Regions from separate parts of the Kitasatospora sp. NBC_01560 genome, predicted to be linked through region 1. Evidence: riboswitches for the same ligand, from Rfam matches in the RefSeq annotation. Region 1 holds a riboswitch; each other region holds the start of a gene.
The links. A riboswitch is a leader RNA that binds a small molecule or an ion and turns the genes downstream of it on or off. The one in region 1 is predicted to bind thiamine pyrophosphate.
Positions count from the first base shown of each region.

Region 1 (9,561 bases):
TCTCCCGGGGACGACTGTCTAGTGCTCCGGGCAGCCTACTGACGTTCCCCCGGCGTGTGGCACACGCCGGGGCGGGCGTGGTGGCCGGTGCGGCGCCGGCCCGGGCGCCGGATCGGCGGGGCCGGTGGGCCGGGCGGCGGGGCCGGGCGGGGTCCGCACGGGGGCAGGGGTCGGGCGCAGGGGAGGGCGGGTCAGGCGCTGCGGGCATCACCGCCGGTGCGCCGGGCGTGCCGGGCCCGGGCGGGCAGCGCCGCCCACACCGTCACCTCGCCGGGCGCGTCGCGCACGCCCCAGTCGCTCGCCAGCTGGCCGACAATGCTCAGCCCGCGGCCGCCGCGCGAGGTCAGCGACGGGCCGGCCGGGGCCGGCCGGGTCTGCGCCCCGCCGTCGGTCACCTCCAGGGTGAGGACCCCGTCCGCGTGCATCTGCCAGCGCACCAGGACGCCGCCGTCTCCCTCGCCGCCGCCCGGGCCGTCGGCCGGCCGGTCGGGGGCGTCGGCCCGGGACGGGGCCTGGGACGGTGCCGGGGACCGGTGCTGCGCGGTCTCCCGGTTCGTCGTCCGGGTGTGACCGCCCGGTGCGGCGGCCGTCCCGGAGGGGACGCCGACCAGCACCTGGTCGACCACCTCGACGTGGGCACTGCGACCGAGCACAGGCAGCGGGCCGAGCGGCCGGGCGTAACGACAAGCATTGCTCAGTAGTTCGGAAAGGATCAGAACAGCATCATCAATGACCGGTTCCGGTATCTCCCGGTCACCGAGATCTCGACGCAGTCGGCGCCGTGCGACCCCGACACTCGCTGGGCCGTGCGGCACTGCCATGGTCGATGAAGTCGGCACTTCACGCGCCACCATCAACGCCACCCCCGGACCTCCTTCAGCGTATGCCGAGGGATGGATGCCCCTTGGTAATGGGTCGGAAACGACTGCGCGACGATCCTGCGCGGACATTTCAAACCGTGCGACCCACTGTGCCCGGCTGGTGATTCGGTGCTCACCCTCCGTTGTGAAAGCGGATAATCTCCGGCAAAAAACGACGGCGGAAGGTTTGAGTCCCTACCAGGACGATCGGCCGGCGGGCTCGCCCGGGTGATCGGCGCGGGCGTGTGACCGATGTGGTCAACCGTGGGCGAACGGTTCCTCCGGCCCGACCGGAATGGCGTGGAGGCGCCGGTCCGGAGGCGGTGGTCCGGAGGCGGTGGAAACCGGTCCCGGCCGGGTGGCGGGCCGGGTCAGCGGCCGAGCTGCGCCAGCACCTCCGCCGGGCGGTTGGTGATGATCGCCGACACCCCCAGCTCCAGGCAGAGCTCGACATCGGCCGGCTCGTCCACGGTCCAGACGTGCACCTGGTGGCCCAGCTCGCGCAGCCGCGTCACCAGGCGGGGCCGGGCCCGCACCAGGTCGATGCCCGGACCGGCGATCCGGGCCCCGCCCGGCAGCGTCGCGCCCGGCCGCAGCCGGCCCTGGAGCGGCAGCATCCGCTCGAACAGGAAGACCCGCGGGTACTCCGGTGCCGAGGCGGCCACCCGGGTCAGGGCCAGCGCCGAGAAGCTCATGATCCGGGCCTTCGGGCGGTCGTCCCCGCGCGGCTCCCCGGCCGGCTGCGCGCCGCGGATGCCGAAGCGGTCGAGCATCTGCAGCAGCTCGGCCTCGACCCGCCCCCGGAAGCGGACCGGGTGCTTGGTCTCGATCGCCAGGTCCACCGGCCGTCCGCAGTCCGCGACCAGCTCCAGCAGGCTCTCCAGCCGCAGGACGCCGCGCAGCTCCGGGTCGGCGCTCGGCACGCCGGTCTTCCAGGCGCCGAAGTCGTGTGCCTCCAGCTCCGCGAGGGTCATCGCCGAGACGGTGCCGCGGCCGTCCGAGACCCGGCCGATCCGGCGGTCGTGCACGCAGACCAGCTGCCCGTCGGCGGTCACCCGGACGTCGCATTCGAGCGCGTCGGCGCCCTCGTCGAGCGCACGGCGGTAGGCCGCGAGCGTGTGCTCGGGCAGCGCGTGCGAGGAACCGCGGTGGGCGATCACCTGGACGGACGGCGCGGTGCGCGCCGCCGTCGGGGAGAGGTCAGGGCTGGTCACACCGTCCACGATAGGCGGCGGATGTGACGCGAAGGCGAAGACGGCCCCAACCTGCGGGGCCGTCTTCGTTGCGTCGTCCCGGTCCGCCCGGCCCGGGGCGTCAGGCCGCGGTCGTCCGGCGGGTCAGCGGGGTGAGCGCCCAGGTGGCCAGGGCCGGCACCAGGAAGCCGAACAGCGAGGCCGAGGTCCACTCCTGCGGGGTGAAGTGCAGCGCCTCCTGGGCGGAGGTCCAGAAGTCCGTCCACCAGCCGGCGATCGCGGTCGGCGCGATCAGCTGGTAGACCGCGAAGCCGAGCGCCCACGGCAGCAGCATCAGCCAGCGGGACGGCGCGTCGTCGGCGAGGTTCCACCCGCGCCGGCCGGCGCCGAGGAAGTAGTCCACCGCCAGCACCGCGAACATCGGCACGAACACCGAGCCGATCAGCCCCAGGAAGGCGTAGTAGGAGTCGGTGAACTCGGTGATCTGCAGGGCGAGCACGGTGATCAGCAGGCCCGTCCCGCCGGTCAGCACCCGGCGGTCCACCTTCGGCAGCAGGTTGTGCACCGACATCGCGGTCGAGTACACGTTGGCGAAGGACTGGTCGGTCTCGCGCAGCACCAGGACGAGCAGGAACAGCCAGCCGGCCCAGACGCCCAGGAACGAGTCGAAGATCTTCGTCGCGTCGCCGCCGGACTGCAGCAGCGCGAACAGCCCGAGCACGTAGCACCAGACCTGGGCGAGGGTGTAGCCGGAGAAGCTGCCCCAGAACGCGGCGCGCGGGGTGCGCGAGTGCCGGGTGTAGTCGGCGGCCAGCGGGACGAAGGAGATCGAGACGGCGATCATCGCGTCGGTGGCCTTCAGGAAGCCGTGCCAGTTGCCGGCGCCCGGGTCCGGCACGCCGTTGCGGCCCAGCTGGACGGTGAAGTAGACCATCGCGACCGCCACCGCCGCGGCGACGAAGCGGCGCAGGACCGCGATCGCGCCGAGCGGCCAGATGGTCAGCGCGGTGGTCACCGCGCCCGCCAGCACGACGAACACCCAGCGGTAGCCCTCGGTGTGCACGACGGTCTGCGCGCCCATCGCGATGACCAGCAGCTCGTACACGCCCCAGCCGATGCACTGGACGATGTTCAGCACGGTCGGGACGTACGACAGCCGGGTGCCGAACAGGCCGCGCAGGTTCGCCATCGCCGGCGCACCGGTGCGCGCGCCGATCAGCGCGGCCACACCCAGCATCGCGGTGCCGACCACGGTGCCGGCCACGATCGCGGTGATCGCGGCGGCCAGTGACAGCTCGCTGCCCGGTGCGCCCAGCACGGTGGCGGCGGTGGTGAAGCCGATCAGGCTGACGCCGAGGTTCATCCAGAGCGCGAAGTGGTCGCGGAAGCGCAGCGTGCGCGGCGGTGCGGTGTCCAGCACCAGCGGCGCCTCGACCCGCTCGGCCCGCTCCGGCCGGTCCAGCACGGTGGTCGCGGCCGGCGCGCCGGAGACGGTGGTGGCGGTGCCGGCGGGGGAACCGGAGACGGTGGCCGCCGCGTCGGAGTGAACGGTCGTGGACGACTCGGAGAAATCCTTGGACGACGGCGCGCCCGAAGAAGAGGATGGCGAAGCAGGCGGCATGGCCGATACTCCCTACGCCGGCATTACCCGGACAGGTTCCGGCGGTCTGCGCCCCCTCGACGGTCCGTCCACGGATGCCGTGGCGTACGGTCGACCGGCGCACTCTCAGCCTGGTGGGTCCAAGCTCCCGCGTGTCAGTTTGGAGCGACAGGCTAACCGGCGCCGGGATGAACGCCAAGGCCGGACGCCCGGCGGTCCGCATCGCGGGACGTCGTGCGCGACGTCGTGCGGGACGGGGTCGGGAGGGGCCGGGAGTCGTCCGCGGCGCCGCCGGCGCACCCGGTGCAGGCTGTGCCGGTCGCTGCCGGGACACTCGGGCAGCCGCTTCGGCAGGTGCTCCGGCGGTCACGTCGGCGGCCGTTCCGGGGGCTGTTCCGGTGGCCGTTCCGGGGGGCGCCCGGGCGGGTGCTGTCGGACCGGGCTAAGGATTCTTATGAGTTCTTCAGAAGGCTCCTTACGGCAATCGAATCGAGTGTGCGAAAAACTATGGTTGTTGGTCCTGTCAGCTATGGAGGTCGTCCGTGAGCACCGAGCGCGAGGTTGGGTCCACCGGGCCGCAGGGGGAGCAGCCCTCCGACGGCCCGGGGGTGGTGGGTCCCGCTCCTGACGGCCCGGCGCAGTCCGCGCCCGCACGTCCCACCCCCGCAGAGGTGACCGAGGCCGACTACCCGCTGACCGACGCCGGGGGGCCCGCCCCGGCCGCGGGCGGGTCCAACCCGACCCTGGCGTTCAGCAAGGTGCCCGCGCCCGAGCCGGCCGCCGCCCCGGCGCCCGCGGCCCCCGCCGCAGCGCCCGTCGCGGCCGACAGCGGGTACATCGACGCCCCGCCGCCGGTCCTGCCGCCCGCCCCGCCGGCGCAGGCCGCCCACGGGGCGCCCGCCGCCCCGGCCGGCAACCCCTACGCCACCCCGGCCGCCCCCGGCGCCCCGGTGGCCCCGCCCGCACCTGCCGCCCCGGTGGCCGCGGCCGCTCCGGCCCACGACCCGTACGGTGCTCCGGCGGCGCCCGGCCAGCACCACCCGTTCGGCGCCGGCCAGCCGCTCGGCGGCTGGGCGATGCACGACACCACCTCCGGCGGCGCCGGCACCCCCGGCGGCCCGGGCTACCCGGGCGGCCCGCTCGGCTACCCGGCCGACTACCCCGGTGCCCCCGGGCCCGGCGGCCCGCGCAAGAAGCGCGGCGGCCTGATCGCCCTGGTCGCGGCCGTCGCCCTGGTGGCCGGTGTGGCCGGCGGCGCGCTCGGCGTCACCATCGCCGACCGCAACGACAGCAGCATCTCCGCCGCGGACGACCACAAGAGCACCACCGTGCAGGCCAACAGCCCGCAGAAGAACGAGCCCGCCCCCGGCTCCGTCGCCGGCATCGCGCAGAAGGCGCTGCCCAGCGTCGTCACCATCAAGGCGCAGGGCAACGGCGAGTCCGGCACCGGCACCGGCTTCGTCTTCGACACCGAGGGCCACATCCTCACCAACAACCACGTCGTCGCGCCCGCCTCCAACGGCGGCAAGCTGACCGTCAAGTTCGCCGACGGCACCTCCTACGGCGCCTCCGTGCTCGGTCGCGCCGAGGGCTACGACGTCGCCGTCGTCAAGCTCGACACCCCGCCGAAGGGCAAGCTGACGCCCCTTCCGCTGGCCGACTCCGACAAGGTCAACGTCGGGGACTCCACCATCGCCATCGGTGCCCCGTACGGCCTGGAGTCCACCGTCACCACCGGCATCATCAGCGCCAAGGACCGCCCGGTCGCGTCCGGCGACGAGACCGGCGCGCAGTCCTCGTACATGAACGCCCTGCAGACCGACGCCTCCATCAACCCCGGCAACTCCGGCGGCCCGCTGCTGGACGCCGGCGGCGCGGTGATGGGCATCAACTCGGCGATCCAGTCCAACACCTCCAGCACCGGCCGGGCCGGCAGCATCGGCCTCGGCTTCGCCATCCCGATCAACCAGGCGAAGTGGGTCGCAGAGACCCTCATCAAGAGCGGCAAGCCGGTCTACGCCAAGCTCGACGTGCTGCGCAACGACGACTACAAGGGCGACGGCGCCCAGATCCAGACCCGCGACATCCAGGGCACCCCCGCCGTCACCCCCGGCGGCGCCGCCGACAAGGCCGGCCTCAAGCCCGGCGACGTCATCACCAAGCTCGGCGGCAGCCCGATCGAGAACGGTCCCGCCCTGGTCAGCAAGATCTGGACGCACAAGCCCGGCGAGACGGTCGACGTGGAGTACACCCGCAACGGCCAGACCCTCACCACCAAGGTCACCCTCACCGAGCGCGTCGGCGACAGCTGACCCCCACCCCCCGAAATCCTGTGCACCGAACCCCGCCGGACCCGTTAGGCTGACCTCCGCCTGGAGAGCTGCCCGAGCGGCCTAAGGGAACAGTCTTGAAAACTGTCGTGAGGTGACCCCTCACCGTGGGTTCGAATCCCACGCTCTCCGCCGGTGGTGAATGCCACGAAAAGGGCGGGTATCGGCATCATGCCGATACCCGCCCTTTTCGATGGTCGCATTCGGGGCGGGGGTGTCGGCGGGGCAGGGCGGGGCCTGTCCGGATTCACCTGAATGGGGGGTTTGGGGTAGAGGTGTCCTCGTGTGGGAGTGGGGGTCTCGTTTGCCGGGAGTAAGGGGCGGACCGCCCTGGGCCCGGCGAGGAGAGACGGATGGCCTGGTACCCCGGCGCTGAGAAGATGGAGCTCCAGCCCGAGTCGGACGAGCAGCCGGCGATCGTGCCGACGCAGGTGATCTTCCACAGCATCGCGGCGCCGTGGACGCCGCGGCGCATCTACGAGTACTGGCGGGACTCGACCAACCTGGAGTCGCACTTCGGGGTCGGGTACGACGGGAGCGTGGGCCAGTTCGTGGGCACGCAGACCCGTGCCGACGCCAACATGGCGGCCAACCGGCGGCCCGACGGCACGGGCGCGGTGAGTGTCGAGTCGGCCAGCAACGACCAGCACACCGACCCCTGGACGGACGCGCAGGTGGTCGCGATGGTCGCGCTCGGCGTCTGGCTGAACCGGCAGCACGGGATCCCGGTGCGGGTCTGCCGCAGCGCGGACGACCCGGGCTTCGGGTACCACCGGCTGTTCCCGGACTGGTCGGACGGCGGCACCGCGTGCCCGGGGGACGCGCGGGTGCGGCAGTTCCACGAGATGGTGCTGCCCGGCATCGCCGCCGGGGCGGGCGGGGCGAGCACGCCGACGCCGCTGCCACCCCCGCGGTCGGACACCGGCCCGGCCCGGTACCGGGTGACCATCAACGGTCTGGAGTACGGCTACGGCGCGCACGGTCCGCAGGTCCGCGAGGTGGGCGAGGCGCTGGTGGCGTCCGGGCACGGGTCGTACTACACGGCCGGTCCCGACGAGGACTGGCGCGACGCCGACACCATCAACTACCAGGAGTACCAGCGCAGTCTGGGCTACTCGGGGGCGGACGCCGACGGGGTGCCGGGCGAGGGGTCGCTGCGCCGGCTGCTCGGCCGGCTGCCCTCGCCGCGGCGGGTCTCGCTGGCCCACGTCGTCGCGGCGGCCCGGACCGACCCCGGCGCCGAGCAGGGGCACCAGACCTACGGCGGTGAGGTCCGGATCGTCGAACAGGCCCTGGCCGACGAGGGGTTCCTGGAGCAGCGCTGGGTGGACGGTTCGCTCGGCACCAGGACGGTGCAGGCGTACGCGGCGTACCAGCGAAGCCTCGGCTACGCCGGCACCGACGCGAACGGCATCCCGGGGCAGCGCAGCCTTCAGGAGCTGGGGCAGCGGCGGGGGTTCGACGTGACCGACTGACGGGCCGGTGCATTCGGCCGGCACCCGGCGGACCGAGGCCGGTGCTTGACCATGACACGGTGTGAGGGACTGCACTGGAGGCATCATGTTCAACATCGGAGACTTCGCCAAACACGGCCGGGTATCGGTCCGGATGCTGCGTCACTACGACGCGATCGGGCTGCTGCGCCCGGCCCGCGTCGATCCGGCCAGCGGCTACCGCAGCTACGAGGCGGCCCAGCTCGCCCGGCTCAACCGCGTCATCGCCCTCAAGGAGCTCGGCTTCACGCTGCAACAGGTGCTGGCCGTGCTGGAGGAGCGGGTGGACGCGGCCGAGCTGCGCGGGATGCTGCGGCTGCGGCGGGCCGAGCTCGCCGCCGCGATGGCGGCGGACGCCCAGCGGCTGGCCCGGGTCGAGGCGAGGCTCCGGACGATCGAGAGCGAGGGACACATGTCTGCGCAGGATGTCGTGCTGAAGCGGGTGCCGCCGGTCCGGGTGGCGGAGCTGACGGCCGTTGCGGCGAGTTACCAGCCGGAGGACATCGGGCCGGTGATCGGCCCGCTGTTCGCACAGCTCTGCGGCCGGCTGGCGGAGGCGGGCGTTGCGCACGCAGGTCCGTCGGTCGCCCGGTACGAGGACGTTCCGGACGGGGACGGTGCGGTGCTGATCCGGGTCGCCGTCCCGGTCGGGGCGTCGACGCCGGCGGCGGTGGCGGGGGAGTACGGCTTCGAGCTGGTCGACCTGCCCGCGATCCCGGAGGCGGCGACCATCGTGCACCGCGGGTCGATGGACGATGCGGTGGGTGCCTTCCAGACGCTGGCCCGCTTCATCGCCGAGAACGGTTACCGGTCGACGGGGTACGCCCGGGAGCTGTACCTGGAGTGCCCGGAGACTCCGGCGGACTGGGTGACGGAGTTCCAGGAGCCGGTCGTCCGCGGTTAGCCACCGGCCACCGGCCACCGGCCACCACCCCCGCGCACGCCCGCGCCCGTCCGTGACCTGCGGACGGGCGCGCCCGCGGCGGTGACGGCCCCCGCCCGCCGCGGAGCGGCGTACTTGCCCGTCGTCCGGCCGCGGGGCAGAGTGCGGACAGGAGCAGCGGGCGCAGGTCGGCAGGCCTCGCTCCCGGGCGGCATGCGACGGAGCGGCGTACCGCCGAGCGGCGGGCGCCGGGTGGCGATCGGAGATGGCGATGAGCGATCTGACGGACCGGCTGGCCCAGGGGCTCCCGCCCGGGGCGCTGGCGGTGGACCCGGATGTCATGGCCGCCTACAGCCATGACATGGCGGGCTTCTGCGCGGCCGGCACCCCGGCGGTGGTGGTCTTCCCGGAGACGGTCGAGCAGGTGCAGCACGTCATGCGGACCGCCACCGAGCTGCGCGTGCCGGTGGTGCCGCAGGGCGCCCGGACGGGGCTTTCCGGTGCGGCCAATGCCGTCGACGGCTGCATCGTGCTGTCGATGGTGAAGATGAACCGGATCCTGGAGGTGGATCCGGTCAACCGGATCGCGGTGGTGGAACCGGGCGTGGTGAATGCGGAACTGTCGCGTGCTGCTGGCAAGTTGGGACTCGTCTATCCACCGGACCCGTCGAGCTGGGAGTCCTGCACGATCGGCGGCAACATCGGCACCGGCGCGGGCGGCCTCTGCTGCGTCAAGTACGGCGTCACCAGCGAGTACGTGCTCGGGCTGGACGTGGTGCTGTCCGACGGGCGGTTGCTGACCACCGGCCGGCGGACGGCCAAGGGCGTCGCCGGTTACGACCTGACCCGGCTGCTGGTCGGTTCGGAGGGGACGCTGGGCGTGGTGGTCCGGGCGGTGGTGGCCCTGCGGCCCGCACCGGCACCGCAGTTGGCGCTGGCGGCGGAGTTCCCGAGCGCGGACGCGGCGGGTGCCGCGGTCTGCGAGGTGATGGCCCGCGGCCTCACGCCCTCGCTGATGGAGCTGATGGACGCGGTGAGCGTGCGGGCGGTCAACGAGCTGGGGCAGATGGGGCTGCCGGAGTCGACCCAGGCGCTGCTGCTGGTGGCGTTCGACGGTTCGGATCCGACGGTCGGGCTGGCCGCGGTCGCGGAGATCTGCCGGGCGGCGGGGGCGACCGAGGTGGTGCCGGCCGACGACCAGG
Region 1 covers NZ_CP109364.1:5,068,998-5,078,558, forward strand. The annotation lists gene OH807_RS22155 (ATP-binding protein) at 192-854, opposite strand; gene OH807_RS22160 (glycerophosphodiester phosphodiesterase family protein) at 1,232-2,074, opposite strand; gene OH807_RS22165 (purine-cytosine permease family protein) at 2,175-3,674, opposite strand; TPP riboswitch at 3,667-3,815, opposite strand; gene OH807_RS22170 (S1C family serine protease) at 4,196-5,965, shown strand; tRNA gene OH807_RS22175 (tRNA-Ser) at 6,028-6,115, shown strand; gene OH807_RS22180 (peptidoglycan-binding protein) at 6,337-7,458, shown strand; gene OH807_RS22185 (MerR family transcriptional regulator) at 7,544-8,380, shown strand; gene OH807_RS22190 (FAD-binding oxidoreductase) at 8,631-9,561, shown strand, end outside.

Region 2 (9,561 bases), 250 kb from region 1:
GCACCATGTGCTCGACGTTGCCGAAGGACTCGGAGGCGGCCAGCACGATCTCCGGCCACTTCTCCGCCAGCTCCTGCGCCACCACCGAGTCCGGGTTCTCGGTGAGGGCCGCGGCCCGCGCCTTGATCCCCTCCGCCTTGGCCAGCCCGATCGCCCGGGCGGCTGCCGCCTCGGCCAGACCGCGGGCCTCGGACGACGCCGCCTCGGCCTGGCCGGTGGCCTTGGTGGCCTCCGCGGAGGCCAGACCGCGCAGCTTGGTGGCGTCCGCGTCGGCCTCCGCCGCGATCCGGACCTGGCTGGCCTCGGCCGCCGCCTTCAGCTCGGTCTCCCGGGCCTGCGCCTGTGCGGCGGAGATCCGGGCGTCGCGGTCGGCCTCGGCCCGGGTGCGGGTCTCGTACGCCCGGGCGTCGGCCGGCTTGCGGACGTCGATCTGCAGCTGCTGCTCCTTGCGCTGGGACTCCAGCTGGGCGACCTTGGTCTCCTGGACGACGACCTCCTGCCGGGCGGCGGCCTCGGCGAGCGGCCCGGCCTGCAGCGCGCGGGCGCTGGCGGTGTCGCGTTCGGCCTGGTAGGCGGACTGCTGGATGGCGCTGTTGCGGGTCGCCTCGGCCTTGCGGGCGGCCGCCTCCTGCTCGGCCTCGGTGGCCATCCGGTCGGCCTCGGCCTGGGCGATCCGGGCATCCCGCTGGACGGCGGCGGCGTGCGGGATGGCGAGGTTCTTGATGTAGCCGGTCGGGTCGATGATCTCCTGGATCTGCAGGGTGTCGATGATCAGCCCGAGCTTCTCCATCTCCAGCCCGGACGCGGCCCTGGTCTCCCCGGTGAGCCGCTCCCGGTCGCGGATCATGTCCTCGACGGTGAGCCCGCCGACGATCGAGCGCAGGTGGCCGGCGAAGACGTTGTGGACGCGCTGGCTGATCAGCTTCTGCTGGTCGAGGAAGCGCCGTGCGGCGTTGGCGATCGACACGTCGTCGTCGCCGATCTTGAAGATCACCACACCCTTGACCCGGACCGGGATGCCCTGGGTGGTGACGCATTCGACGTCCAGCTCGGCCTCGTTGAGGTCCAGCGAGAGCCTGCGTACCCCCTGCAGGCCCGGTGTGACGAAGGTGCCGCGCCCGGTGACGATCCGGAACCCCAGCCCGTCACCGACCCCCTCGGTCCGGTGCCGGGAGCCCGAGATGATCAGCGCCTCGTTGGGCTCGGCCACCCGCCACATGAGTTTGAAGAGCGTGATCCCCACCAGCAGTACCGCGAGGCCCGCCCCGACGATGGTAAACAGCATGGTTCAACTCCCCCTTCCGGCACATGAGATGTGCCGTTACGGATTGTCCGCCCGGCACAACCCGAAGAGAAGGGAACCGACGTGACGGTCTGTCACAACCCTGTCACGGCAGCACCGGCGCCACGTAGACCGTCCGCGGCGGGTGGTACTCGATCACCACCACCGGCGTCCCGATCGCCAACCGCTCGCCCGGTACGGCCAGGTAGGCGAGGAACGCCTCCGTCCCCTGCCGCTCCGGGACGTGCACCATCACCTCGCCGACCAGCCCCGCCCCGACCGCCCCGCTGACCCGCCCGGCACTCCCGATCACTGCGGCCCTCCCTCGTCGCCCTGCTGCCCGCCCGACTGCCAGTGTGCCCGCCCGGAGCCGACCCGGCGGCCCCGCCGCCGCGATCCCCGCCCGTGGACCCCCTCTGGACCAGCGGCGATTCGCTCGCTACGGTGTTGGACGTCATGCGCAGGCAACACCGCCTGCGGACACGGGAGCTCGGAGCACCGGGCTGAGAGGGCGCTGACCGGGACGTCGTCGGACGAACCGAACGCTGCGCCGACCGCAGGAACCTGACCGGGTAATGCCGGCGTAGGGAGTAGAGGGTCTGATGACCACGTTCGATGCACAGCCGAAGTCTGCCCGGAACGCCGCCGTCAGCAGCGCGGGCACCGGCTACCCGACCCCGGCCTGGCGCAAGGCCTACCGCGACGGATCCCGTCCCGACCTGCGGGTGCCCTACCGCGAGGTCGTGCTCACCAACGGCCGCACCGTTCCGCTGTACGACACCTCCGGCCCGTACACCGACCCGGCGTACCAGCCCGACGTCCGGCGCGGGCTGCCGCCGCTGCGTGACTCCTGGATCCGCCAGCGCGGCGACGCCGAGGAGTACGACGGCCGCGAGGCCCGCCCCGAGGACGACGGCATCAAGCACACCTCGCCGCGCGGCGGGAACCTGCGCAACCTCGACGCCGTCTTCCCCGGCCGCCCGCGTCGTCCGCTGCGCGGCCGCGACGGCGCCGCCGTCAGCCAACTCGCCTACGCCAAGCGCGGCGTGGTGACCCCCGAGATGGAGTTCGTTGCCCTGCGCGAGGGCCTGGCGCCCGAGTACGTCCGCGCCGAGGTGGCCCGCGGCCGCGCCGTCATCCCGGTCAACGTGAACCACCCCGAGGTGGAGCCGGCGATCATCGGCACCAACTTCCTGGTGAAGATCAACGCCAACATCGGCAACTCCGCCGTCACCTCCTCGATCGAGGAGGAGGTGGAGAAGATGACCTGGGCCACCCGCTGGGGCGCCGACACCGTGATGGACCTCTCCACCGGCCGCAACATCCACACCACCCGCGAGTGGATCCTGCGCAACTCCCCCGTGCCGATCGGGACGGTGCCGCTCTACCAGGCACTGGAGAAGGTCGACGGCAAGGCCGAGGAGCTCAGCTGGGCCGTCTACCGCGACACCGTCATCGAGCAGTGCGAGCAGGGCGTCGACTACATGACGGTGCACGCCGGCGTGCTGCTGCGCTACGTGCCGATGACGGCCCGCCGCAAGACCGGCATCGTCTCGCGCGGCGGCTCGATCATGGCCGCCTGGTGCCTGGCGCACCACCAGGAGAACTTCCTCTACACGAATTTCGAGGAGCTCTGCGACATCCTCGCGAGCTACGACGTCACCTTCTCGCTCGGTGACGGGCTGCGCCCCGGCTCCGTCGCCGACGCCAACGACGAGGCGCAGTTCGCCGAGCTGCAGACCCTCGGCGAGCTGGGCCGGATCGCCCGCGAGCGGGACGTCCAGGTGATGATCGAGGGCCCGGGCCACGTCCCGATGAACAAGATCAGGGAGAACATGGATCTCCAGAAGGAGATCTGCGACGAGGCGCCGTTCTACACGCTCGGCCCGCTCACCACCGACGTCGCGCCCGGCTACGACCACATCACCTCCGGCATCGGCGCCGCGATGATCGCCTGGTGGGGCACCGCGATGCTCTGCTACGTCACGCCCAAGGAGCACCTGGGCCTGCCCAACCGGGACGACGTGAAGACCGGCGTCATCACCTACAAGATCGCCGCCCACGCCGCCGACCTCGCCAAGGGCCACCCCGGCGCCCAGGAGTGGGACGACGCACTCTCCGACGCCCGGTTCGAGTTCCGCTGGGAGGACCAGTTCAACCTGGCCCTCGACCCGGAGACGGCCCGCGCGTTCCACGACGAGACCCTCCCCGCCGAGCCCGCCAAGACGGCGCACTTCTGCTCGATGTGCGGCCCGAAGTTCTGCTCGATGAAGATCAGCAAAAGCATCATGGACACCTACGGCGACGAGATGGCCGTGACCAGCGACGATGAGGCCGAAGCCGGCATGAAGGCCAAGTCCGAGGAGTTCGCGGCCCGGGGTAACCGGGTGTACTTGCCGCTGGCGGACTGACAACACGGCTCATAGGGGCACCGCACCGGGAGGCAGGAGGGGGCTTCCCGGCGCGGTGCTCCGGTTGATGCTGGTGTCGGTTGTGCCTGGTCTACTGTCGGCTGACGAAGGACCGTGTGGGGGAGGAACCCGTGGGCGTGTTGACCGACTACTTTCGCGCAGCCGATGCGGCCTCGGTCGTACGGGTGCTGCAGGGTGCGGACGACCGCCCGCTCGTCGGCGGTGGGAGTCCCCACTTCGACGGGGTCGAGGCCAAGCGCCTGGATCCGGACCTTGTGCTTGGGGAGCTGATCGCCGCCATCCGTCAGGTTCCGTGGGAAGCAGGGCTCGTGGAAGAGAGTCCGGTGTGGCCGACCACCCCGGAGCCTGGACCGGGCGGCCCGCAGGCCGAGGACGACCCCTGGGCCACGGGTCCGTGGGTGGTCGAGCTTGCCGCCTCGGTCCGGGACACGCTGGCAGAGGTGAGCGACGCGGATGTGCCGACGGTCGTCGCCAGGTGGGTGCAGACGGAGGAGCTTCGCCCAGCCGGCGTCGAAGACATGCAGCCGCTGGCCGAAGAGTTGATCCGACTGGCCAGGCGCGCCCACAGCGCTGGCGAGAAGCTCTATTGCTGGATCTGCCTGTAGGCGCCGGAGAAGCGGGCACTCCTCTCAAGCCCTCCACCCACGAAGCCAATGTGCTGGCTGGGGGCTGAAGTTGTCGTCGATGAAGATCTCCCAGCAGATCCGCGAGGAGCACGGCGACGGCTCCACCGCCGTCAGTACCGCCTACGACACCGAGGCCCTGGCCGGGATGCGGGCCAAGTCCGAGGAGTTCGCCGCCCGGGGCAACAAGGTCTACCTCCCGCCGGCGGACCGACGGAGGGTGCCGAGGCGCTGCGCCGGGATCCCGAAAGGGGTGTCCGGCGCAGCGCCGCGAACGTTCGGGTGCGCAGGCGCAATCCGGTGCGCGGATTTCTCGGGTGCGGGTCAGAGCCCGAGGATTTCGCGAATGAGGCCGAGCTTGCGCTCCGGGGAGAGGTCCTGGGGACGGCCGGCGAGCAGGCCGTTCAGGACGGTGGGGACGTCGGAGCCGTCGGGAGCCTGGACGGCGTCGATGACCTGGCAGCGCAGGCCGCTGTCCCGGACGAACACCCACAGGTCGTGTTCCTTCCGCGGCTCGCCGTTCTCCCTCGGGGAGAGCCGCCACGTCGGGAACCAGCCGAGCCCCTCTTCGGTGAGACGCTCGGCGAGTTCTTCCAGGACGTACTTGCCGAGTCTTCGGTAGCCGACTTCCGCGCGCAGTTCGCCGAGGGTGACCCTGAGCAGGCCACCTGCGGCGCGGCAGCGCTCGGCCACCGTGCCGACGTCGGCGTCGCCCGCAGTGAGCGCCTCTTCCTGCGTATTCGTCAGGTCGTTCATGATCGGGCCAACGATCGGGGTCACGGGGCGATACGTGATTCACCGGCCTGGGCGCGGCCAAGAGGAAAAAACGGTACTGCTATGGCGCTGGGGGCGACCGGAGCAGCCGGCGGAGAGCGGCCGGCGGCCAGCGGCTGCCGAGGGAGTTCGAGCCCGCATGAAGTTCGTAGACGAACGATGCTGCGAGGTGGCGGTCATTCCTCGATTGGTCCCCGTGCGTCACTCCGTTGCATCTTTATTAGTCTCTTCTTTTCATGTTGTTGTTGCACGGTGTAGTGAGTCGGTGACTCTCCATCACCCGTCCTGGTCGGCTCCGCTCGTCGAAGGCCCTCGGGTGCGAGTGCGGGGGCGTGAGACCCGACCGGAAATCACCAGCAGCGCTCCGAATGCCCTCTTCGGGTGACGGAGTTCAACGGCGACAAGAAAGGTCCTGTCCTATGGCAGTCGATGCCATGCTGTCCGCTCCACCGGGACGAGGGCGTAGACGCACTCGACTCGCGGGGACGTCCGTCCTGCTGTCCGGACTGACGTTGCTCGCGACGGCCGGCCTGGTCCCCAGCCCCGCACACGCCGCAACGGCACCGGTGGGGCTGGGGACTGACACCAGCTATGCGATCCTGGCGGGTTCGACCGTCACCAACACCGGCCCCAGCGTCATCAACGGAGACCTGGGACTCTTCCCGGGCACCAGCGTGACGGGCTTTCCCCCCGGAGCCGTGAACGGGGTCCAGCACGTCAACGACGCACAGGCGGCGCAGGCCCAGTCCGACCTCGTCATCGCCTACAACGATGCCGCCGGCCGGGCCCCCACGGCCATCCTGACCTCGCCCGGCGACATCGGAGGCCTGACGCTGACACCCGGCGTCTACAAGGCGAGTTCGTCGCTGAACCTCACCGGGACCGTCACCCTCGACGCGATGGGCGACCCGAGCGCCGTCTTCATCTTCCAGATCGGCTCCACCCTCATCACGGCTCCGTCGAGCGTCGTCAGCCTGGTCAACGGAGCACAGCCCTGCAATGTGTTCTGGCAGGTCGGTAGCTCCGCCACCATCGACGTCAACTCCTTCTTCAAGGGCAACATCCTGGCCCTCACGTCCATCAGCGTGAACCATGCCTCGGTGATCGAGGGTCGTGCCCTGGCCCGCAACGGCGCCGTCACTCTGGACGACAACACCATCACGAGGGCGGCCTGCACCGTCGGCCCGCCCGGACCGAGTGGCCCGCCCGGACCGAGCGGCCCGCCCGGACCGAGTGGCCCCGCTGGTCCTCCCGGTGCTGCCGGTTCCCCGGGAGCCCCCGGCCCCAACGGTGCGCCGGGCGTGGCGGGCTCCCCGGGTGCTCCGGGTGCTCCCGGCCCCAACGGTGCTCCCGGTGCGCCGGGTGCCAACGGTGCTCCCGGTGCCCCCGGTGCGCCCGGCCCCAATGGCGCCCCCGGTGCTGCCGGCTCCCCGGGTGCCCCCGGCCCCAACGGTGCGCCGGGCGTGGCGGGCTCCCCGGGTGCTCCGGGTGCTCCCGGCCCCAACGGTGCTCCCGGTGCGCCGGGTGCCAACGGTTCGCCCGGTGCCAATGGATTGCCGGGCGCGAACGGTGCTCCCGGTGCCAACGGTTTGCCGGGTGCCAACGGTTTGCCGGGTGCCAACGGTTCGCCGGGCGCCAACGGTGCCAACGGTTCGCCGGGCGCGAACGGTTCGCCGGGTGCCAACGGTTCGCCGGGCGCGAACGGTTCGCCGGGTGCCAACGGTTCGCCGGGCGCGAACGGTTCGCCGGGTGCCAACGGTGCGCCGGGTGCCAACGGTTCGCCCGGTGCCAATGGATTGCCGGGCGCGAACGGTGCTCCCGGTGCCAACGGTTTGCCGGGTGCCAACGGTTTGCCGGGTGCCAACGGTTCGCCGGGCGCCAACGGTGCCAACGGTTCGCCGGGCGCGAACGGTTCGCCGGGCGCGAACGGTTCGCCGGGCGCGAACGGTTCGCCGGGTGCCAACGGTTCGCCGGGCGCGAACGGTTCGCCGGGTGCCAACGGTTCGCCGGGCGCGAACGGTGCTCCCGGTGCCAACGGTTCGCCGGGCGCGAACGGTGCTCCCGGTGCCAACGGTTTGCCGGGTGCCAACGGTTCGCCGGGCGCCAACGGTGCCAACGGTTCGCCGGGCGCGAACGGTGCTCCCGGTGCCAACGGTTCGCCGGGCGCGAACGGTTCGCCGGGCGCGAACGGTGCTCCCGGCGCCAACGGTTCGCCGGGGGCCAACGGTGCCCCCGGTTCACCGGGTGCCAACGGTTCGCCGGGAGCCAACGGTGCCCCCGGTTCACCGGGTGCCAACGGTTCGCCGGGCGCCAACGGTGCTCCCGGCCCTGCTGGTCCGGCCGGCCCCGCAGGGCCTGCTGGTCCGGCCGGACCGCCCCAGTCTCCGGGCGGGCACGGCGGTCAGGGCCACGGCGGCCATGAACAGGGTGAGCACGGGAATGACCAGGGCAACCACGGCAACGTTCCGGCCGACCACGGCAACGTTCCGGCCGACCACGGCAACGGGACGGGCGGTCACGAACAGGGTGTACCGGCCGTGCGTCCGCACGAGTCGGGGCAAGCACTCGCCGCCACCGGCTCCGACAAGTCGATCGTCATGGCGGTCGGCTCGGCGGCCGCCGTCGTGCTGGGAGGCTCGATCCTCATCCTCGTGAGGCGCAGCGGACGCGCCGCAGCTCGCCGCCGGCACTAGCCGTCGCCGTGATGGGCGGTGAGTGTCCGAAGCTGGTCCACTTCCCGCCGACGGACTGATGCTCGACCACGTGTGGCGCTGTCTCGGGCAAGCCGGAAGGCCGCTCCGGGACAGCGCCACAGCTTTGGCCGGAACGGCGGTCGGGTCGGTGTTCCCGGCCCTGCGCGGGCGGATCCGCCTGACCCGGGACCGTCCGTCGCGACGGCGGGGGACTACGTGCATCACGAGGCAGCCGAGCGGGGCGTCGACCCGGCGGCAAGGCGCCTGTCCCGAAACGGAGTTGTCGTCGATGAAGATCGTCCAGTAGATCCGTGACGAGCATCCGCCCGGTCGCGGGTGGGGGCGGCGACGGCCGTGGCAGGCCCCGGGAGCCCGGCGGTCTCCCGGGGCTGCCGGTCGGTGGCCCCGGTGACCGGGGGGTTCGGCCGCGGCCGTTCAGGCGGCGGCCGCGGTCGTGGGCGCGGTTGCGGCGCCGGCCGCGGCGAGCACGGCGGTGGCGCGGTCGCAGGTGAGGACGCCGAGGACGTAGCCGTCGTCGTCGACGACGGGCCACACCGCGAGCCGCTTGATCCGCATGGTGAGGGCGGCCAGCGCCAGGCCCATGGTCGGCCAGGTGAACGGGCCGCGCTGGTGGGCGACGGTGCTGATCGAGGTCGGCTCGCCGTACCAGGAGCGTTCGAGGAAGACCCGCAGCCCGGCGCGGGTGACGAGCCCCTCGCACCGTCCGTCGTGGTCACGGACGATCAGGTACTCCAGATGTGCGCCGCGCAGGACGTTGTTGGCCTGGTCGACGGTGCTGTCGTCGGTTGTCCAGTACTCGCAGGGATCCATGGCGTCGGCGACCGTGGGGCACTGGCGGGTTCGGACCGGCTGCGGGACGAGAGTGGTCACGGTGCTCACCGCTTCCCGTGTCTCCGGACGCCGGCCAGGGGCCCGCCCGGAAGATGCGTGACCCAGAACGAAGCCGGAACGGGTACCGGGATGCGGAGTGCCCTGGATGGTTCCGAGCGTACTCCGGTGGTGGGCGGCCCGGGCGGGGGCGGCGCGGAGTACCGTGGGAGACAACCGAGGACATTCCGGACACCGGTATCAGCACTGGTGTCGCCCTGGGTCCTGATTGGTTCCTCGTGGACCGGACGGGCGGCTCCTGATGATGCCGATCCCCCTTCCCAGCGCTTCCCCTCCGGGGCAGTGGTCCGTACCCGGCGTCCCGCTGCTCCCGCGCCTCGTGCTGGCGCCGACCACGGCGCGGGACGGCATCTTCGACGGCGGCTGGTGGCCCCGCTCGGACAACGTCCTGGACGAGCTGCCGGACTTGCTCACCGCGCTCGGCGCGCACCTGGGGCCCATCACCACCGTGGGGCTCGACACCCCGGCCTGGGGCGGCGTGCCGCGGTCGGTGGTGGTGAACGGCGTGGTGGTGCGGATCAACTGGTGCGCCGGCAGCAACGCGACGATCAGCGTCGGCCGGGGCTTCCAGGACCACTTCCTCCTCCTGGTGGTGCCGCCCCGGACGGCTCCGGTGACGGCGGCCTCGGCGATGGCGGCGGCGGCGACGCCCGGGAACCACACGCCCGCGGCCGAGCTCCTGCTCCCCTGACGGGCCGCCCGCTCCCGGGCCGGGCGCCGCGGTTCCCGCCCGGGGCCGCCCGGGTGCCGGTCACGCCGTGGCGGTGGCCGGGGCGTCCGCGGCGTCCGCTGCGTCCTGCGGGTACCAGCGGAGCTCGACGGTGTTGCCGTCCGGGTCCTGGACGTAG
Region 2 covers NZ_CP109364.1:4,818,566-4,828,126, reverse strand. The annotation lists gene OH807_RS21080 (flotillin family protein) at 1-1,285, opposite strand, end outside; gene OH807_RS21075 (hypothetical protein) at 1,389-1,595, opposite strand; TPP riboswitch at 1,755-1,889, shown strand; gene thiC (phosphomethylpyrimidine synthase ThiC) at 1,885-3,693, shown strand; gene OH807_RS21065 (hypothetical protein) at 3,831-4,319, shown strand; gene OH807_RS21060 (hypothetical protein) at 4,662-5,117, opposite strand; gene OH807_RS21055 (ice-binding family protein) at 5,531-7,804, shown strand; gene OH807_RS21050 (CBS domain-containing protein) at 8,240-8,695, opposite strand; gene OH807_RS21045 (DUF5994 family protein) at 8,958-9,404, shown strand; gene OH807_RS21040 (VOC family protein) at 9,465-9,561, opposite strand, start outside.
Region 2: linked by a shared signal. The riboswitch ahead of thiC (phosphomethylpyrimidine synthase ThiC) and the one ahead of OH807_RS22165 (purine-cytosine permease family protein) in region 1 are both predicted to bind thiamine pyrophosphate.

Region 3 (9,561 bases), 2.1 Mb from region 1:
GATGCTGAGGAGGTCCTTGTCGTCACCGGCGGCGCCGGTCGGGCCGGCAGGGGTGGCTGGGGCGGCAGGGGTGGCTGGGGCGGCAGGGGTGGCTGGGGCGGCAGGGGTGTCGGTGCGGAGCGGGGCGCTCACGGTCAGCCCCCCTGCACGGCGGTGAGGATCTCGATCCGGTCGCCCGGCGCGAGCTCCGTGAGCGGCCACGAACCGCGGGGCACCACGGCCTCGTTGAGCGCGGCGGCGACGCCGGTGTTGGCCCGGCTGAGGGTGGCCACCACCTCGGCGAGGGTGGTCGCGGCGGGTACCTGGCGGGGCTCGCCGTTGACGGTGAGGGGGATGTCGCTCATGCGGGGACCTCTGTGGTGAAGCGAGTGGGGGAGAACGGTGCGGCGAGCTCCGGCGTCGTGCCGGAGGCCAGGTACTCGGCGAGCAGGTCGGCGGTCACCGGGGTGAGCAGCACGCCGTTGCGGTAGTGGCCGGTGGCGGCGACCAGGCCGGGCAGGGCGGTCGGGCCGAGCAGCGGCGCGTTGTCCGGGGAGCCGGGGCGCAGCCCGACGGACGTCTCCACCAGCGGCAGCTCGGTGATGCCGGGGACCAGCTCGTGGGCGTCGCGCAGCAGCTCGTACACCCCGCCGGCGGTGACGGTGGTGTCGTAGCCCTGCTCCTCGGAGGTCGCGCCGATCACCAGCTCGCCGTTCTCCCGCGGCACCAGGTACAGGTGCTGTCCGCGGACCACCGCGCGGACGTTGCGGCTGAGGAACGGCCGGTACGCGGGCGGGATCCGCAGCCGCAGGATCTGGCCCTTCACCGGGCGGATCGCCGGCAGCACGCCGGCGGGCAGGCCGGGCAGCCGGTGGCTGTCCGGGCCGGCGGCGAGCACGACCCGGTCGGCGGTGACCGTCTCGCCGGTGCCGAGCCGGGCACCGACCGCCCGGCCGTCCTCGACCAGCAGCTCGGCCGCCGCGCTGGGCCGGACGGCCACGCCCGCGGCCTCGCCGGCCCGCAGCAGCGCCGTGAGCAGCCGGCGGCCGTCCACCTGGTGGTCGTCGGCGACGTGCAGGCCGCCGCGGACGCCCGGGGCGAGCATCGGCTCCAGCCGGCGCGCCTCCCGGCCGGTCAGCCACTGCGAGTCCAGGCCGAGCCGCAGGTGGAAGGCGTGCAGCTCGCGCAGCTCCGCGCGGTCGTCGGCGTCGAGCGCGACGGCCAGCGTGCCGCACTGCCGGTAGCCGGTGTCCTGCCCGCCGCTCGCCTCTTCGAGTTCGGCGGCGAAGGCCGCGTACCGCTGGTTGGAGGCCATCCCGAGGCGCAGCAGCGGCTCCTCGCCGTACTGGAGTTCGGTGACGGGTGCGAGCATGCCGGCCGCGACCCGGGCGGCGCCGCCGCCGGGGGAGGGGTCGGCCACGACGATCCGCAGCCCGCGTTGCGCCGCCCGCCAGGCGACGGCGAGGCCGATGATGCCCCCGCCGATCACCAGCACGTCGGCATGGCTGCCCGGTGCCAAGCGTGTCAAAGTCGCTGCTCTCCCTTCGCCGGTATGACCCGGATCAGGTTCGGACGGTCGCAGGCCGTTCCAGCCCGCCTCTCAGCCCGGTCCGCCGGGCTCCCGTGATGGTGCCCCCACCTTAACTCCGGGCCCTGCCGCCGCCGAAGGCGCGTACGAAGGGTGGACAGCGGGCCCGCCGGCGGCCCGGGCGGTGGCGGACGGCGCCCGCCGGGGCGCCAGTACAGTGACGGCGTGGCAGAGCTGAGCGGGACGGATCAGGTGGTGGTGGTCGGCGCCGGGCTGGCCGGGGCGCAGTGCGCGTCGGGGCTGCGCCGGGGCGGCTGGCGGGGGCGGATCGTGCTGGTCGGCGAGGAGCCGCACGCGCCCTACGACCGGCCGCCGCTCTCCAAGGAGGTGCTGCTCGGCAAGGCCGACGCCACCACCCTCGACATCGACTACCCGCACCTGGGCATCGAGCTGCTCACCGGCCGCCGGGCCACCGGGCTCACCCCGGGAGTGCTGCACACCGACGGCGGCGACCTGCCCTACGGCGCCCTGGTGATCGCCACCGGCGCCGCGCCGCGCGTCCTGCCCGGTGCCGAGCGCGCACACCTGCTGCACACCCTGGACGACGCCCTGGCGCTGCGCGCCCTGCTCCGCCCCGGCCTGCGGCTGGTGCTGGTCGGTGCGGGCTGGATCGGCGCCGAGGTGGCCACGGCGGCCCGCGCGGCCGGCTGCGAGGTGACGGTGGTGGAGGCCGGCCCGGCGCCCGTCCCCGGCGCGCTGCCGGCCGGGATCGGCCGCGCGATGGCCGCCTGGTACGCCGAGGCCGGGGTCGAGCTGCGCTGCGGGGCCGCCGTCGCGGCCGTCGAGCCCGGCGCCGTCCTGCTGGCCGACGGCTCGCGCCTGCCCGCCGACGAGGTGGTGGTCGGCATCGGGGCGCGCCCGGCGACGGACTGGCTGGCCGGCTCCGGGATCGAGCTCGACGCGGCCGGCGCCGTCCTGGTGGACGAGCGGCTGCGCACCAACCTGCCCGGCGTCCACGCGGCGGGGGACTGCGCGAGCTACCCGTCCGCCCGCACCGGCGCCCGGCTGACCGTCCAGCACTGGGACCACGCGCTGCAGTCCGGCGAGGCGGCCGCCGCCGCGGTGCTGGGCGCGGACGTGCCGTACGACCCGGTGCCGTACTTCTGGTCGGAGCAGTTCGGCCGGACGGTGCAGTACGCCGGGCGCCACCGCGAGGGGGACGAGCTGCTCGGGCGGGGCTCGCCGCAGGACGCGTCCTGGGCGGTGCTCTGGCTGCGCGACGGCGTGCTGCGCGCCCTGCTCACGGTGGACCGCCCGCGCGACCTCACCCAGGGCCGCCGCCTGATCGAGCGCGGCGCGGTGCTCGACCGGGCCCTCGCGGCGGACCCCGCGGTGCCGCTCAAGTCGGCCGTCGCCGGCTGACGGGCCGTCCCTTTGGTGCGCGGGGGGCCGCCGAGGTGGCAGTCTGGTGGCGTGAGCGAGATCGAGAACAAGATTGAAGCCCTGGTCACCGACTGGATGTACCTGCCCGACATCTCGGAGCAGTGGGGCGTCCGGGTCACCGAGGTGCGTGACCTGGTCAAGAGCGGCGGCCTGATCGCCGTCCGGCGCGGCCCGAACAGGTCGCTCCAGGTGCCGGCCGCCTTCATCGACGGCCCGGGCCTGGTCAAGCACCTGTCCGGCACCCTGACCGTGCTGCGGGACTGCGGGTACAACGACGCGGAGATCCTGGAGTGGCTCTTCACCGAGGACCCTTCGCTGCCCGGCAGCCCCATCCAGGCACTGCAGGAGAACCGCGGCACCGAGGTCAAGCGGCGCGCCCAGGCGATGCTGATCTGATGGCGGCCGACACGCTGCGACGCCGGCTCGCCGACGCCCGGCTCTACCTCTGCACCGACGCGCGGCGCGAGCAGGGCGACCTCGCGGAGTTCCTGGACGCGGCCCTGACCGGCGGGGTGGACATCGTCCAGCTCCGCGACAAGGGGTTGGAGGCCAAGCAGGAGCTGGCCGCCCTGGAGGTCTTCGCCGACGCCTGCCGCCGGCACGGCAAGCTGCTGGCGGTCAACGACCGCGCCGACGTCGCGCACGCGGCCCGCCCGGACGTCCTGCACCTCGGGCAGGACGACCTGCCCGTCCCGGCGGCCCGGGCGATCCTCGGCGAGGACGTCCTGATCGGCCGCTCCTGCCACGCCGAGTCCGAGGTGGACGCGGCGGTCGCCGAGCCCGGCGTGGACTACTTCTGCACCGGCCCGGTCTGGCCCACCCCGACCAAGCCCGGCCGGCACGCGCCCGGCCTCGGCCTGGTCGGGTACGCGGCGAAGCAGGTCACCGACCGGCCGTGGTTCGCCATCGGCGGGATCGACCTCGGCAACCTCGACGAGGTGCTGGCCGCCGGCGCGAGCCGGGTCGTGGTGGTCCGCGCCATCACCGCGGCGGACGACCCGCAGGCCGCCGCCGCCGCGCTCGCCGCACGGCTGCGCCGGGCCTGACCGCCCCGGGGGCCGCGGCCGTTCCCGTACCGGCGCGTTCAGTACCCGGCGTGCTCAGTACTTGCGGACGGTGGCGGCCTCCGCCAGCGCCAGCAGCACCGCCCGGGCCGGCCCGTCGGCCAGCGGCGCCGCCTCCAGCGCGGCCAGCGACTGCGCCATCAGCTCCTCGATGCGGCGCTCCACCCGTTCGGCGGCGCCGCTGCGCCCGACCAGCGTGCGCAGCCGGGCCACCTCCTCGGGGCCGAGGTCCGGGGCGCCGAGGCGCTCGTCCAGGTGGCGGGCGTCGGCGGCGGGCAGCCCGCGCATCGCGTGGGCGACCAGCAGGGTGCGCTTGCCCTCGCGCAGGTCGTCGCCGGCCGGCTTGCCGGTGACCGCAGGGTCGCCGAAGACCCCGAGCAGGTCGTCCCGGAGCTGGAACGCCTCCCCCAGCGGCAGGCCGAACGCGCCGTACGCCTCGACCAGCTCCGCGGGGGCGCCCGCCAGCAGGGCGCCGACCTGCAGCGGTCGCTCGATCGTGTACTTGGCCGACTTGTAGTGCAGGACGGTCTGCGCCCGGTCCAGCGCGCCCGGGTCGGTGGAGTCGCCGGCGACCGGCTCCAGCACGTCCAGGTACTGGCCGACCATGACCTCCGTCCGCATCAGGTCGAACATCGGCTTGGCCGCGAGCACCGCGGCGGGCTCCAGGCCCGAGCGCAGGAACAGCTCGTCGCACCAGATCAGCAGCAGGTCACCGAGCAGCACCGCGGCCGAGGCGCCGTACTGCTCGCGGTCCCCGCGCCAGCCGCTCTCGCGGTGCAGCGCCTCGAAACGGCGGTGCACCGACGGCAGGCCGCGGCGGGTGTCGCTGCGGTCCATCAGGTCGTCGTGGACGAGCGCGCTCGCCTGGAGCAGCTCCAGGGCGGCCGCCGCGTTGGCGATGCCCTCGCCCCCGGCGGCCCCGCCGGCGCCGCGCCAGCCCCAGTAGCAGAACGCCGGGCGGAGCCGCTTCCCGCCGTCCAGCAGGAAGTCGCGCAGCGCGTCGGTGGCCGGGCCGAGCTGCGGGGAGATCTTCCCGAGCAGGGCCGCCCGACCGTCCATGAAGCCGGCGAGGGCCGCGTTGACGCGCTCGCGCACGTCCTCCACGTCAATGGGGTGGGCCGGCCGGTGGCTGGGCGAGGTCACGATGAGGCTCCGGAGGTTTTCGCTGGGGTGCAGCCAGCCTAGCCGGGCGGCCGGGAACGGCTGTACGGACGGGACTCCGGTGGCCCCCGGGGCGGCGGTGGACGGAAGGGGAGGGGTGTCCGCCGATTGTCTCAATTGCTGGGACCGAGTTGTCCCGGCCCTTCGCCCGGCGGTTAACCTGCCAACATGGCACTCGGCGTCGCTTCCACCAGAACAGACCGCGCGTTGACGGTCCGCGAGCTTCTGGCGGCCGGCAAGCGATCCTTCTCCTTCGAGTTCATGCCCCCGCGCACCGAGGTCGGCGAACAGCGTCTCTGGGACGCCATCCGCCGCCTCGAACCGCTCGACCCCAACTTCGTCTGCATGACGTACGGGGCCGGCGGCTCCTCCCGCGAGCGCACCGTCAACATGGTCGGCCGGATCGCCACGGAGACCACGCTGACCCCCGTCGCCCACCTGACCGCCGTCGATCACTCGATCGCCGAGCTGCGCAACATCATCGGCCAGTACGCCGACCAGGGCGTGCGCAACGTCCTCGCGGTGCGCGGCGACCCGCCCGGCGACCCGCTGGGCGAGTGGGTGAGCCACCCGCAGGGGGTCACCTACGCGTACGAGCTGGTGGAGCTGATCAAGGGCATCGGTGACTTCTGCGTGGGCGTGGCCGCCTCGCCGAACATGCACCCGCGCTCCACCGACTGGGACGAGGACATCCGGCACTTCGTCGCGAAGATCCGCTCCGGCGCCGACTACGCGATCACCCAGATGTTCTTCGAGGTCGACGACTACCTGCGGCTGCGCGACCGGGTCGCGGCGGCCGGCTGCGAGGCGCCGATCATCCCGGAGATCATGCCGGTCACCAACGCCAAGCAGCTGGAGCGGTTCCCGCAGCTGAGCGGTTCGGCCTTCCCGGCGGACCTGGAGGCCCGGCTGCGCGCCTCGATCGACGACCCGGCGGCGCTGCGCGCGATCGGCATGGAGCACGCCACCGCGATGTCCGAGCGGCTGCTCGCCGAGGGTGCCCCCGGCCTGCACTTCATCACGCTCAACCACTCGACCGCGACGCTGGAGATCTACCAGAACCTCGGTCTCCACCAGCGCTGAACCGCTCCGCCGGGCCGGCGGACGGGGCGGGCCGGGCGGCCGGGAACGCGATGCGGTACCCCGGCCGTTGAACCGGTACAGTCGCCGGACACGCGCGGCGCGCGCGGGCACGCGACTGGAGGTAGCGGGCGGATGGGTATCGGATACCTGCTGCTGTACGCCGCGTTGGCGGTGGTGGCGCTCTGGCTGGTGGCCGAGCTGCTGCTGCAGAACCGGGCCCCGGTGCACTGGCGGGCCCTCGCCCTGGCCGGCTTCCTCGGAGTGCCCGCCGGGATGGCGGCCGGCTCGGTCCTGGTGATCGGTGCGGGCGCCGCGGCGTTCGCGGCCGGCCAGACCCTCGTCACCCTCTCCGTGAAGCGCGGCTACGCGGCCGGCTGGTCGCTGCGCAAGGCCGACGGCGGCCTGCCCGGCCCGCTGGCCAAGGTGCCGCTGCTCGGTGCGCTCACCGGCGGTGCGGCCGTGGCCGCCGCGGTGGCGGCGGACCGGATCGGCACGGTCAGCGCGGTCGAGGAGACCCCGGAGCCGTCCCCGGTGCGCGAGGACGTGCCGGCCGTCGAGCAGACCGCCGCCTTCGAGATGCAGGAGCTCGCCGCGGACGGCGTCTACGCCGCCGGGTACTACGAGCAGCCGGGCCAGCACGTCCAGCAGTCGGACCAGCACGTCCAGCAGCAGGCGCAGCACCAGCAGCAGTACGGCTACGACCAGCAGCAGGCCTGGGACCAGAACGGCCGGCAGCAGTGGCAGCACCAGCAGCAGCCGGCCTTCGCCTACGACCAGGGCTACGGCACCTACCAGCAGCAGGCCGTCCAGCCGGACGCGTACGGGACGTACCCGCAGCAGGTCGACGCCTACGGCAGCTACCAGCCGCAGCCCGAGCACCAGCAGCAGTACGGCTACGACCAGCAGCAGCAGTGGCAGCAGCAGCCGGACCAGCAGCAGCCGGACCAGCAGCACCTGCCGCAGGGCATCCCGCACCAGCCGCAGTACGACTACGGCTACCAGCAGCAGAACACCTGGCAGCAGCAGCAGGGCTGAGCCGGGGGCGACCCGGTCAGGCCGGGCCGATCAGACCGGCCACGACGGAGGCCGACATGCCGACCCGGGCCAGTCCGCCGCCGGGGTGGGCGGCGCCACCGACCAGGTAGAGGCCGGGCACCGGCGACGCGTTGGCGAACTGCAGCCAGTTCCCGCCGTCCCCGGCCAGGGCGGGGCGGGGGACGCCGCCCAGGAAGGCACCGGTCTCCCGCCGGGTGTCCTCGGGGGTGCGGACCACCCGCCACAGGACCCGCTCGCGCAGGCCGAGGCCGGCCGCGTCGACGTGGTCGAGCAGCCGGTCGGCGTAGCGCTCGGCCAGGCCGGGCGCCGTCCAGTCGACGCCACCGTCGTCCCGGGTGCCCTGGGCCGGCACGGTCACCGTCAGCACCGCGCTCTCGTGGTCGTCGTCCGGCCGCAGGGAGGGGTCGTCGGGCCGCAGGACCTGGACGGTCGGGCGCTCGCAGAGGCCGGTGCTGAGCGTCAGGGCGTTCCACTCGGCCGCCGCGTCGGCGGCGTGCACCACGGTGCGGTGCACCGTCCCCGCCGGCCGGGCCCCGCGCAGCGCGAGCAGCACGCTGAACCGGCCGCTCGGCTCCTGGTACGGCCCCCACGCGGCCGGGTCACCGCCGTCCGGCCACTCGGCGATGCGCCGGCGGAACAGTGCCCAGGCGTCCATCGAGGAGATCACCAGGTCGGCGTCGATCCGGCCGGCCGCCGTCCCGACCCCCACCGCCCGGCCGTCCGCCACGACGACCCCGGTGACCTCGGTGTCGAAGCGGAAGTCCACCCCGCGCTGCTCGCACCGCCGGTGCACCGCGTCGGCCAGGGCGCGGATGCCGCCCCGGACGTACCAGACGCCGAAGGACTGCTCCATGTACGGCAGCACGGTGGCGCTCGCGGGGGCGGTGTCCGGGTGGAGGCCGAAGCGCAGTGCGTACTCGTTCAGCAGGGCGGTCAGGCCGGGGTGGCCGCCGAGTTCGTGGCGCGCGACGCTGCTGAGCGTCCAGGGCCGGGGGCGGGTCAGCCGGGCCAGCAGGCCCTTGCGCGGCGGCGCCGGGTACGGGTCGGTGTGCAGCGGTGTGCGGTCGGCCGGGAGCGGCTCCTCCAGCAGCGGGCGGCGGGTGGCCTCCCAGACCGTCCGGCCGTGGTTCATCACCTCGGCCCAGCGGGCGCCCGCGCCGGCGCCGAAGGCACCGTCCAGCGCCTGGACGACGCCGCCGCGGGAGGCGTTCGGCAGGACCAGGCCGGTGCCGTCGGCGAACAGGTGCCGGCTCTCCGGGTCGACCGGGGCCAGCCCGACCAGCTCCTCCAGCGGCTCCCGGCCGGTCTTCAGCGCGAGGTCGCGGTAGACCGCCGGGAGGGTGAGCAGCCCGGGGCCGGTGTCGAAGGCGAAGCCGTCGCGCTCGTACCGGCCGACCATGCCGCCGTACGTGCCGCCCGCCTCGCAGACCGTCACCCGGTGTCCGAGGGTCGCGAGCCGGGAGGCCGCCGCGAGCCCGCTCATTCCTGCGCCGATGATGACGATCCGTGCCATGGCCAGATCCTATGGCTGGGCGCCGTACACCCCGTCCACGGGTTGCGGCCGGCCGGCCGCGCGGGCCGCCCTTCGCTCCCGGCGGCGGTCGCGGAACCGGCGGATCCGGGTGATCACGAACCGGACCAGCAGCAGGCCGGCGATCAGCAGCACGGCGGCGATCGAGGCGGCCGCCCACGGATGGAAGATCGCCAGGGTGACCAGGCCGGCGACCGAGAGGTCCTCGGCGAGGCTGACCACGATGTTGCTGGCCGGCTCGGGCGAGGTGTTGACCGCCATCCGGAGCGAGGCCTTCACCAGGTGGCTGACCAGGGCCGTCGTCCCGCCCACCGCGCCCGCCGCGACCTCGGGCAGCGAGCCCGGGTCGGCGCTCGCGATCAGTGCGCCCACGGTGGCACCCGCGATCGGACGGATCACGGTGTGGACGGTGTCCCAGAGGCTGTCCACGTACGGGATCTTGTCGGCCACCGCCTCCAGCAGGAACAGCACGGCCGCCGCGATCAGCACGTCGGTGCGCTCCAGCGCGGGCGGCACCGAACCGGCTTCGGCGAACCGGCCCAGCAGGCCGAGCAGCAGCACCACCGCGTACGCGTTGATCCCGCTCGCCAGCCCGCTGGTGAAGACCAGCGGAAGGATGGTCATCCGTTCCTCCTCCGAGTGCCGCCGGGATCCGCCCGGCTCGCCGTACCGTACCGGGACGCCGGGCGGGCGACCTCCGGTTCCCGGCCCGCACG
Region 3 covers NZ_CP109364.1:2,997,491-3,007,051, reverse strand. The annotation lists gene OH807_RS12865 (thiazole synthase) at 1-3, opposite strand, end outside; gene thiS (sulfur carrier protein ThiS) at 135-344, opposite strand; gene thiO (glycine oxidase ThiO) at 341-1,507, opposite strand; TPP riboswitch at 1,502-1,614, opposite strand; gene OH807_RS12850 (NAD(P)/FAD-dependent oxidoreductase) at 1,733-2,929, shown strand; gene OH807_RS12845 (Rv2175c family DNA-binding protein) at 2,981-3,346, shown strand; gene thiE (thiamine phosphate synthase) at 3,346-3,996, shown strand; gene OH807_RS12835 (polyprenyl synthetase family protein) at 4,051-5,157, opposite strand; gene metF (methylenetetrahydrofolate reductase [NAD(P)H]) at 5,344-6,258, shown strand; gene OH807_RS12825 (hypothetical protein) at 6,391-7,293, shown strand; gene OH807_RS12820 (phytoene desaturase family protein) at 7,310-8,827, opposite strand; gene OH807_RS12815 (DUF4126 domain-containing protein) at 8,837-9,469, opposite strand.
Region 3: linked by a shared signal. The riboswitch ahead of thiO (glycine oxidase ThiO) and the one ahead of OH807_RS22165 (purine-cytosine permease family protein) in region 1 are both predicted to bind thiamine pyrophosphate.